Thalassobaculum sp. OXR-137: one gene and its partner. The protein of the gene in region 1 binds, or shares a complex with, the protein of each later gene. Links are inferred from orthologs where the notes say so. Each region holds a gene or a part of one and is shown on either strand. Other genes may lie near its edges.

Region 1 (5,296 bases):
ATCTGGTTCGCTCCCTGGAATCGGAGCTCGGGCTCCAGGGCAGCGTCGGAGTCGGCATTCCCGGCTCCCTGTCGCGGGCCAGCGGCGTGGTGAAGAATGCCAATTCCACCTGGCTGAACGGCAAGCCCCTCGATCGCGACCTGTCGGAGAGCCTGGATCGCCCGGTGCGGGTGCAGAACGACGCGAACTGCTTCGCCGTCTCGGAGGCGGTGGACGGCGCGGCGCGGGGCGCCGGCATCGTCTTCGGCGTGATTCTGGGCACGGGGGTCGGCGGCGGCCTGGTGATCGACGGGCAGGCGATCGACGGCCCAATGGGGGTCACCGGCGAATGGGGCCACAATCCCCTGCCCGCCCCGCAGGACGACGAGCGGCCGGGGCCGGCCTGCTACTGCGACCGCCGGGGCTGCGTGGAGACGTTCCTCTCCGGCCCCGGCATGGCTGCGCGCTATGCGGAGTCCGGCGGACCGGCGCTCACCGCCGCGCAGATCGCCGAGGCGGCCGAGGCCGGGGACCCGACGGCCGCCGCCTATATGGAACGCTACGCCGACCGCCTGGCGCGCGGGCTCGCCGGCGTCATCAACATCCTGGATCCGGACGTCATCGTCCTCGGCGGCGGCCTCTCCCGGGTGGAGATGCTCTACACCCGCCTGCCGCAGCTCCTGCCGGCCCATGTCTTCACCGACCGGCTCGACACCCGCATCGTGCCGCCGCTCCATGGCGACAGCAGCGGCGTGCGTGGCGCCGCCTGGCTCTGGCCGCCGGAGCGGCAGGGACGTGCCGCCGCCACCTTCCTGCACGGAGCGGAGTGACCCCGCCATGGCGGTCGAGACCCTGTGCCGGGAATGCTTCGTGTGGAGCCCCGGCACGCCGGGGCGCTGCCCCGCCTGCGGCTCGCCTCGGGTTCTGTCGCATCCGGAGCTGCGCACGCTGAGCATCGCCCATCTGGACTGCGACGCCTTCTACGCCAGCGTCGAGAAGCGCGACGACCCGTCCCTGCACGACAAGCCGGTGATCGTCGGCGGCCGGCACCGGGGCGTGGTCTCCGCCGCCTGCTACGTGGCGCGGATCTACGGCGTCCGCTCGGCCATGCCAATGTTCAAGGCGCTGGACGCCTGTCCCCATGCGGTGGTCATCAAGCCCGACATGAAGAAATATGCGGCGGTCGGCGGCGAAATCCGCGAGATGATGCGGGCCATCACCCCGCAGGTCGAACCGCTGTCGATCGACGAGGCGTTCATGGACCTGAGCGGCACCGAACGCCTGCACCGCGCGCCGCCGGCCGAAACCCTTGCCCGTCTGGCCAAGCGGGTGGAGGACACCATCCACGTCACCGTCTCCATAGGCCTCAGCTACAACAAGTTCCTCGCCAAGGTCGCCTCCGACCTGGACAAGCCGCGCGGCTTTCACGTGATCGGCCGGACCGAGGCCGTCGGCTTTCTTGCCGAGCAGTCGGTGTCCATCCTGTGGGGCGTGGGCAAGACCCTGCAGCGCAAGCTGATCGCCGACGGCATCCGCACCATCGGCGATCTGCAGCCCTTCGAGGAAACCGAGCTTATGCGCCGCTACGGCAGCATAGGCCAGCGGCTCGCCCGCTTCTCCCACGGCCGCGACGACCGCCGGATCGAGCCCGGGTCGGTGGTGAAGAGCGTCTCCAACGAGACCACCTTCGACACCGACATCTCCGACGTGGAGGTGCTGCGGCCCTATCTCTGGCGGCTGAGCGAGGAAGTGTCGGGACGGCTGAAGCGCAAGGCGATCGCCGGCGGCGTGGTCACCCTCAAGCTGAAGACGACCGATTTCAAGATCCTGACCCGGCAACAGCACCTGATGGCGCCGACCCAGATGGCCGACCGCATCTACCGCACGGCCGACGCGCTGCTCGCCAAGCAGGCGGACGGGCGGCGGTTCCGGCTCATTGGCGTGGGGGTGAGCGAGCTTGAAGGCGAACGGCTGGCCGATCCGGCCGACCTGGCAGATCCGGGTTTCGAGACCCGGCGCAAGGTGGAGAGCGCCATGGACGCGGTTCGCGCCAAGCTGGGCACCGCGGCCATCACCAAGGGCATCGGCCTGAAGGCGCAGAAAATCCGTCAGCAACCCTCCGACAAGATGCCGGAGGGCGAGGAGTTCTGAGGCTCGGAGGTCCGGCCGGTCAGCAGGCCGGTGGCGGCAGCGCCTCGACCTCTTCCAGGCTCATGCGGACCGAAAAATCCGAGTAATGCACCAGGATCGAGCGGGCGATCCCGTTGGCCAGGACGTCGATGCTCATCTCGAAATCCGGCTCGGATCCTTCGCTGTCCGGACCGAACCAGGCCAGCCGCGACGGATAGTAGACACCCTGCGCGGCTTCGGCCTTGATCGACGGCAGTTTGTCGGTCCGACCCTTGCCCAGCACGGCGGAGATCAGCGACGGCGCCTCAGGCTCGCCGCCGTCGAACACCGGCGCCCGCAGGAACCGTTTGCCGGAGGTCGCCGCCTGGATCATCCGGATCGTGTGCTCGGTCGGGAACAGGGTGTCCTTGGGCAGCTTAAGCTCCTGCTGCTCCGGCTCGGCGAAGGTAACCTTGCCCGGACCGGAGCCCAGGGGCAGCGGCATCACCGCCTTGCCCTCGATCCGTTCCTCGCCGCCGCCCCGGTCGCGCTTCACGAAGAAGCGGTACACGTCGCCGTCCTTGGATTCCCAGGTCGAATAGGTCGACTGAATCACCGAGCCGTCGCCGTCCGCCCGCGAGAACTCCATGGCGTAGCGCTGCTCGACGGCCCAGCCGTCGCAGGCGTCACGCCATTCGAAGCCCATGCGGCCCTGCACGTCGACGATCGAGGAGGAGGACGACGCCTTGTCGAGCGTCACCTTATACAGCGCACGGTGCGGCAGGATCTCGACGGCCGCCGTCGGAACGGCAGTCGCGGGACCCGCCGTCGCGTGGGGTGCGAGCGCCGAAACGCCCAACACGGCAACCGCAAGAACAGCCGCGGCGCGGGCTCGGTCCAACATAAGCCACTCCTTCATCATACTCTCCGCCGACTATGACATGGCGAACAGGGCGGAAAAATGGCCCCTGTCCGTCCGTCCGCATCGGCAAGTTTTTCCCAATGCAGGATCTCCCCGGCGCCCTTCCAGAAATTAGTAAAGGCTTTCATGACCTTACGCGACTGACAGAAACGCCGCATGTGGCACGGCGGATGCATGGCATGGGGTAACCAATGTGTGAGGTGACCCATGTCACACGATCCGAGCCTGATGACCGCGCCGCTGGATGGACCGAGTGCCCGCATGTACGCCGAAGTGGCGGGTATGCTCGCCCGTTTCAATGGCGCGCTGGACCCGGCCAACGATGCCGAGGAGCTGAGCCCGTCGGAAACGACGGCCGCCCTGAAACTGGCCCTCGTAGCCATGACCGAGGCGCAGAAGCGCATCGAGCGTCAACAGGCCCGCATCGCGGAGCTGGAAAATCTCTCGGTCACCGACGAGCTGACCGGTGTCATGAACCGCCGCGGCTTCGACATGCAGCTCCGCAAATCCATGGCCCAGCAGAAGCGCCACAGCCAGGACAGCGAAGACAATGGCGGCGGCGTTGTGCTGATGATCGATCTGGACCGCTTCAAGGCGGTCAACGACACCTACGGCCATGCCGCCGGCGACGAGCTGCTGCGGCTGGTGGCCGGCGTCCTGACCCGCGACGTGCGGGCCAGCGATACCGTCTCCCGCCTGGGCGGCGACGAGTTCGCGGTGCTGATGCCGGATCTGGACGCCGCGGACGGGCTGGCCCGGGCGAAGCGCCTGGAGAAGCGCCTGAATGCAACGAGACTGAGCTGGGGGGAGCTGGTTCTGCCGGTCTCCGCCAGTGTCGGCGCGGTCAGCTTTCGGCCGCAGGACCGGCCGGCCGAAGTGCTGAACCGCGCCGATGAGATCATGTACCGGCGCAAGGCCGAGCGCCGCGCCTGAGACCGGGACCGAGGCCCGGAACCAGGCCGCCGGCGAAAAACGGAAAAGGGCTGCCGAGAGCCGCCCTTGCCAGATCCGAAATCTCTCCAGGTCGACGCGGAGGCGTCTCAGCGCATCGCCACCTGATCGCCCTCGCCGCGCGGGGCGAGCCGGATGATCCAGGGCTGATGGCCGTCGACGATGCCCAGATCCGCCTTGGCCTGCTGCGCGTCGCGCAGCCCGTAGGGACCGACCAGGACGCGATGCCAGATCTGACCGTCCACATCGACCGGTCGAATCTCCGCATTCCTGTCGGCAAACCGCTCGGCCAGACTCACGGCCCGGCCGGTGTCGCGAACGGAGCCGATCACCACATAACGCTGCTCGCCGGCGGGAGCCTGGGTCGTCGCGGCGACGGGCATCGCCCGCTCGCTCCGATGGCCACGGACGTAGTTGGCGGGCGGGGTCCAGGGCTCGATCGGCGCCGAAACCGATACGGTGCTAACCAGGGTGGCCGCGACCGGGGTCTCGATGCTGCGGGCGACCAGCACCGGGCGGGCGATCGGCACCGGCGGCATCGCGCCGGCCATCGCCTTCGGGGCCGCCAGAACCGGCTTGTCGGTGGAGACGAGACCCGGGGTCTCGATCGGAGCGCGGAACGGCGGGGAGAAAGACAGCGCGGCCGCCACCAGGACCGGCTCCTCGCGGTCCTCGACCTTCATCGCGCCGAGGCTGATTTCCGGATCGTTGTTGGAGCGGAAGCTGCCGCTGTCGCGGTCGCCGGGATAGGCGGCGACGACCACGCGTTCGCCGGCGGCGGCACTTTCGGGGTCGAGCGCCTGGCACATGGCCTCGCCGGTGAGCGGCCGCGTCAGCTCGCAATCCTGCTCGGCGAAGGCGGAAAGGACGTGATCGGCGGAAAATTTGCCGGTCTGCATGTAGCTGATGCCGGAGATCGCCGTCGACGCGATCGTCACCGGAATCGGCAGACATCCGCCGAGAATCAATGGCATCGCGGCGACCGCGATCATACGTTTCATGAGATTTCCCCCGTCCCACCAGGCGCTTAATGTGCGAATCTTCACTTATCGCAGCGACCGGCGCAACAGTCGTAGTTTATGTCAAATTGTTTGTGAATCGCGCCCTCCTCTCGAAGGGTCGAAACGGCGTCCGAACGCGGTGCTGATTCGGCGCCGGATCCCGCGCACTCTTGCGCCGCCGGAAGGCTCGTGTATTACCACCGGCCATGACACTCGTCACGGACACGGAAACCCTCGCCGCCGTTTGCCAGCGAATCGCGGACGAGCCTTACGTTGCGATCGACACCGAATTTCTGCGCGACAAGACCTACTACTCCCGACTCTGCCTGGTGCA
Region 2 (4,027 bases), 3.5 Mb from region 1 along the record:
GTGATCTCCGCCGACAAGAGCCCGACCAATCTGGACGGGCTGGAGGAGCGGCTGCGCTCCCGCCTGGGCTGGGGTCTGGTGGCCGACATCCACCCCACCGACTACGAGCTGCGCCTGGGCATCCTGCAGTCCAAGGTCGAGCGGGTGGACGCGGACATTCCGCCGAAGGTCATGGAGTTCCTGTCGCACAAGATCAGCTCCAACGTCCGCGAGCTGGAAGGCGCGCTGAACCGCGTGGTGGCCCATTCGACCCTGGTCGGCCGGGCGATCACCCTGGAGATGGTGCAGGAGGTCCTGTCCGACCTGCTGAAGGCCAACGACCGCCGGGTGACGATCGAGGAGATCCAGCGCCAGGTCGCGTCGCACTACAACATGCGGATCTCCGACATGTACTCGGCCCGCCGGGCCCGGGCGATCGCCCGGCCGCGGCAGATCGCCATGTACCTGTCGAAGCATCTCACCCAGCGCTCCCTGCCGGAGATCGGCCGCAAGTTCGGCGGCCGCGACCACACGACGGTCATGCACGCCGTCAAGAAGGTCGACGAGCTGCGGGCCACGGACCGTCATTTCGACGCCGATGTGGACCTGCTGCGGCGGATGCTGGAGGGGTGAGTCCCTTGCCGTCCGGCGGTGGCGGAAACCGCCTCGCCGGACGGTGAAAAACTCCCTGTGCACAAGCGTTTCGTGCTATAAACTCTGACTTTCGATTCGCCGGGTCGCGGGCGGTCGGATTCCGCCGGACTCGGTGGTTCCGCCGATCGCGATGCGCCGGTCCGTCAGGCGTCAATCCAGTTCGAGCGAGCACATGAAGATCACCATTGACCGGGCGGCCCTCCTGAAGCCGCTGGCCCATGTTCAGAGCGTCGTCGAGCGCCGGAATACCATTCCCATCCTGGCCAACGTCCTGTTGCAGGCGAAGGAAGGGCGGGTGTCCCTGACCGCGACCGACATGGACATGGACGTGGTCGAGAGCGTGGCCTGTTCCGTCGACCAGCCGGGCTCCGCCACGGTGCCGGCGCTGACCCTCTACGAGATCGCCCGCAAGCTGCAGGACGGCTCGGAGGTCGAGCTGACCGTCGCCGGCGACAGCGGCCGCATGGCGATCCGGGCCGGCCGCTCCAACTTCTCGCTGCCGACCCTGCCGGTGGAGGAGTTCCCGGCCCTGTCCGGCGACGAGCTGACCACCAATTTCGTGCTCTCCGCCGCCGATGCGAAGACGCTGATCGACCGTACCCGCTTCGCGATCTCCACCGAGGAGACGCGCTACTACCTGAACGGCATCTACCTGCACGAGACCCAGGCCAACGGCATGGCGGTGCTGCGCGCGGTGGCGACCGACGGCCACCGGCTGGCCCGGGTGCAGATGCCGCTGCCGGAGGGTGCCGCGGGCATGCCCTCGGTGATCGTGCCGCGCAAGGCGGTGACCGAGATCCGCAAGCTGATCGACGAGACCGATGGCGACGTGCAGATCGGCCTCAGCGAGAACAAGCTACGCTTCGCCTTCGCCGACACCGTGATGACCACCAAGCTGATCGACGGTACCTTCCCGGATTACGAGCGGGTGATCCCGGCCGGCAACGACAAGATCATGCGGGTCGATTGCAAGTCGTTCAAAAGGGCGGTGGACCGCGTGGCGACCATCTCCACGGAAAAGTCGCGCTCGGTGAAGCTCGCGGTCGCCAACGGCACCCTGACCCTGTCGGCCAACAGCCCGGACAATGCCCAGGCGACCGAGGAGATGGACGTCGAGTACGGTGCCGCCTCCATGGAAATCGGTTTCAATTCCCGCTACTTGCTGGACATCGCCGACCAGGTCGACGACGGCGGCAAGGCGGTGTTCCAGATGGCCGACGCGGCCTCACCGACCATCGTCACGGACGAGGCGGACGACGGCGCCCTCTACGTCCTGATGCCGATGAGGGTGTGACGGGGCGCGTGTCGGTCGAGGGTCCCATTCTCAGCGAACACAGCGGTGCCGCCTCCACCGTGAGAGCGCCGCTGCGGCTTGCCGTGAACAAGCTCAGCCTGACCCGGTTCCGCAACCACGCCGCGACGTCGCTCGAGGTCGACCGCCCCGTGGCGGTGCTGACCGGCGCCAACGGCTCGGGCAAGACCAACCTGCTGGAGGCGGTCTCCTTCCTCAGCCCCGGCCGCGGCATGCGCCGGGCGAAGCTGTCGGAGATCGACCGGGTCGGCGATGCCGGCCCCTGGGCGGTCTCGGCAGCGGTCGAGGGCAAGCTGGGCGAGACGCGGATCGGCACCGGCCGCGACGCCGGCGTCGAGGGCGAGCGCCGCCTCGTGCGCATCGACGGCGCGCCGGCGCGCAGCCAGTCGGCCCTGGGCGACCATCTCACGATTTCCTGGCTGACCCCGGCCATGGACCGGCTGTTCACCGAGAGCGCGTCGGGTCGCCGGCGCTTCCTCGACCGGCTGGTCTACGCCTTCGACGGCGAGCATGCCGGACGGGTGAGCGGCTACGAACACGCCTGGCGCGAGCGCAACCGACTGATCCGGGACGGACGGCGCGAAGCGGCCTGGTACGCCGCCCTGGAGGAGACCCTGGCCGAGACCGGCGTGGCGATCGCCGCCGCCCGCGCCGCCCTGGTCGCCCGGCTCAACCGGATTTGCGCCGCCACGCGGGAGCCGTTCCCGGCCGCCGAGCTGGCGCTGGACGGCGAGATCGACCGCTGGCTGATCGGGACCCCGGCCCTGGAGGTCGAGGACCGGCTGCGTGCGACCCTGGCCGCCGCCCGGTTCGGGCCGCAGGAGGCCGAAGGGCCGCACCGCACCGATCTGGCGGTCACCCATGTGGGCAAGGCCATGCCGGCCGCCCAATGCTCCACCGGGGAGCAGAAGGCGCTGCTGGTCGGCATCGTGCTCGCCCATGCGCGGCTGCAGGCGATCGACGAGTACGCCGCGCCGATCCTGCTGCTGGACGAGGTCGCCGCCCATCTGGACGACCGCCGCCGCGCCGCCCTGTTCGAGGCCGTGTTCGACCTCGGCGGTCAGGCGTGGCTGACCGGCACCGATGTTTCCACCTTCGCGCCGATCGCCGATCGCGCGCGCTTGTTCGACGTCGCCGACGGCAAGGTCCGGCCGGCCGACGTCGTGTCCTAACCGGAGTCCCCCCATGGCTGACGACGCCAATAAGAACATCGAGAACGACGACTACGGTGCGGAGTCCATCAAGGTTCTGCGCGGCCTCGATGCGGTGCGCAAGCGCCCGGGCATGTATATCGGCGACACCGATGACGGGTCGGGCCTGCATCACATGGTCTACGAGGTGGTCGACAACGCCATCGACGAAGCCCTGGCCGGCTATTGCGACGCGGTCCAGGTGATCCTGAACGGCGACGGCTCGGTCACCGTGCGCGACAATGGGCGCGGCATCCCGGTGCAGATCCACTCCGAGGAGGGGGTCTCGGCGGCGCAGGTCATCATGACCCAGCTCCATGCCGGCGGTAAGTTCGATCAGAACTCCTACAAGGTTTCCGGCGGTTTGCACGGCGTGGGCGTCTCCGTGGTGAACGCGCTGTCCGAGTGGCTGGAACTGCGGGTCTGGCGCGAGGGCAAGGAGCACTTTATGCGGTTCCGCCACGGCGATGCCGAGGCGGATCTGGTGGAGGTCGGTCCGTCCGGCGGCAAGACCGGCACCGAGGTCACCTTCAAGCCCTCGTCCGGCACCTTCACCATGGTCGAGTTCGACTATCCGACCCTGGAGCACCGGCTGCGCGAGCTGGCCTTCCTGAATTCCGGGGTGCGCATCCTGCTGACCGACGAGCGCAGCGGCGAGCCGAAGACCACCGACCTGTTCTACGAGGGCGGTCTGAAGGCCTTCGCCGAGTATCTGGACCGCTCGCGCACCGCCCTGCACCCGACCATCTCCGCCATCGGCGAGAAGGACGGCATCACGGTCGAGATCGCGATGGAGTGGACCGACTCCTATCACGAGACGATGCTCTGCTTTACCAACAACATCCCGCAGCGCGACGGCGGCACCCACCTAGCCGGATTCCGCGCCGCCCTG

The links.
Region 2: the proteins of T8K17_RS20440 (region 1) and dnaN are in contact, whole or in part, in a solved structure (PDB 1OK7), measured with the Escherichia coli proteins. The link is inferred for Thalassobaculum sp. OXR-137 from one-to-one orthologs.

What each region holds. Positions count from the first base shown.
Region 1 is NZ_CP139715.1:4,387,459-4,392,754, forward strand. What follows is about bases 1-2,973. They hold T8K17_RS20440 (DNA polymerase IV), read left to right. Parts: upstream 1-816; coding sequence 817-2,130; downstream 2,131-2,973. Other genes in these bases: T8K17_RS20435 (ROK family protein), read left to right, coding at 1-809; T8K17_RS20445 (EipB family protein), read right to left, coding at 2,150-2,973. In the rest of the region: more of T8K17_RS20445, read right to left, coding at 2,974-3,007; T8K17_RS20450 (GGDEF domain-containing protein), read left to right, coding at 3,218-3,943; T8K17_RS20455 (SPOR domain-containing protein), read right to left, coding at 4,051-4,962; rnd (ribonuclease D), read left to right, coding at 5,169-5,296. UniProt on the Escherichia coli protein: Poorly processive, error-prone DNA polymerase involved in translesion repair and untargeted mutagenesis. Copies undamaged DNA at stalled replication forks, which arise in vivo from mismatched or misaligned primer ends.
Region 2 is NZ_CP139715.1:901,116-905,142, reverse strand. The notes cover bases 1-2,866. They hold dnaN (DNA polymerase III subunit beta), read left to right. Parts: upstream 1-805; coding sequence 806-1,927; downstream 1,928-2,866. Other genes in these bases: recF (DNA replication/repair protein RecF), read left to right, coding at 1,924-2,866; dnaA (chromosomal replication initiator protein DnaA), read left to right, coding at 1-612. In the rest of the region: more of recF, read left to right, coding at 2,867-3,117; gyrB (DNA topoisomerase (ATP-hydrolyzing) subunit B), read left to right, coding at 3,131-4,027. UniProt on the Escherichia coli protein: Confers DNA tethering and processivity to DNA polymerases and other proteins. Acts as a clamp, forming a ring around DNA (a reaction catalyzed by the clamp-loading complex) which diffuses in an ATP-independent manner freely and bidirectionally along dsDNA.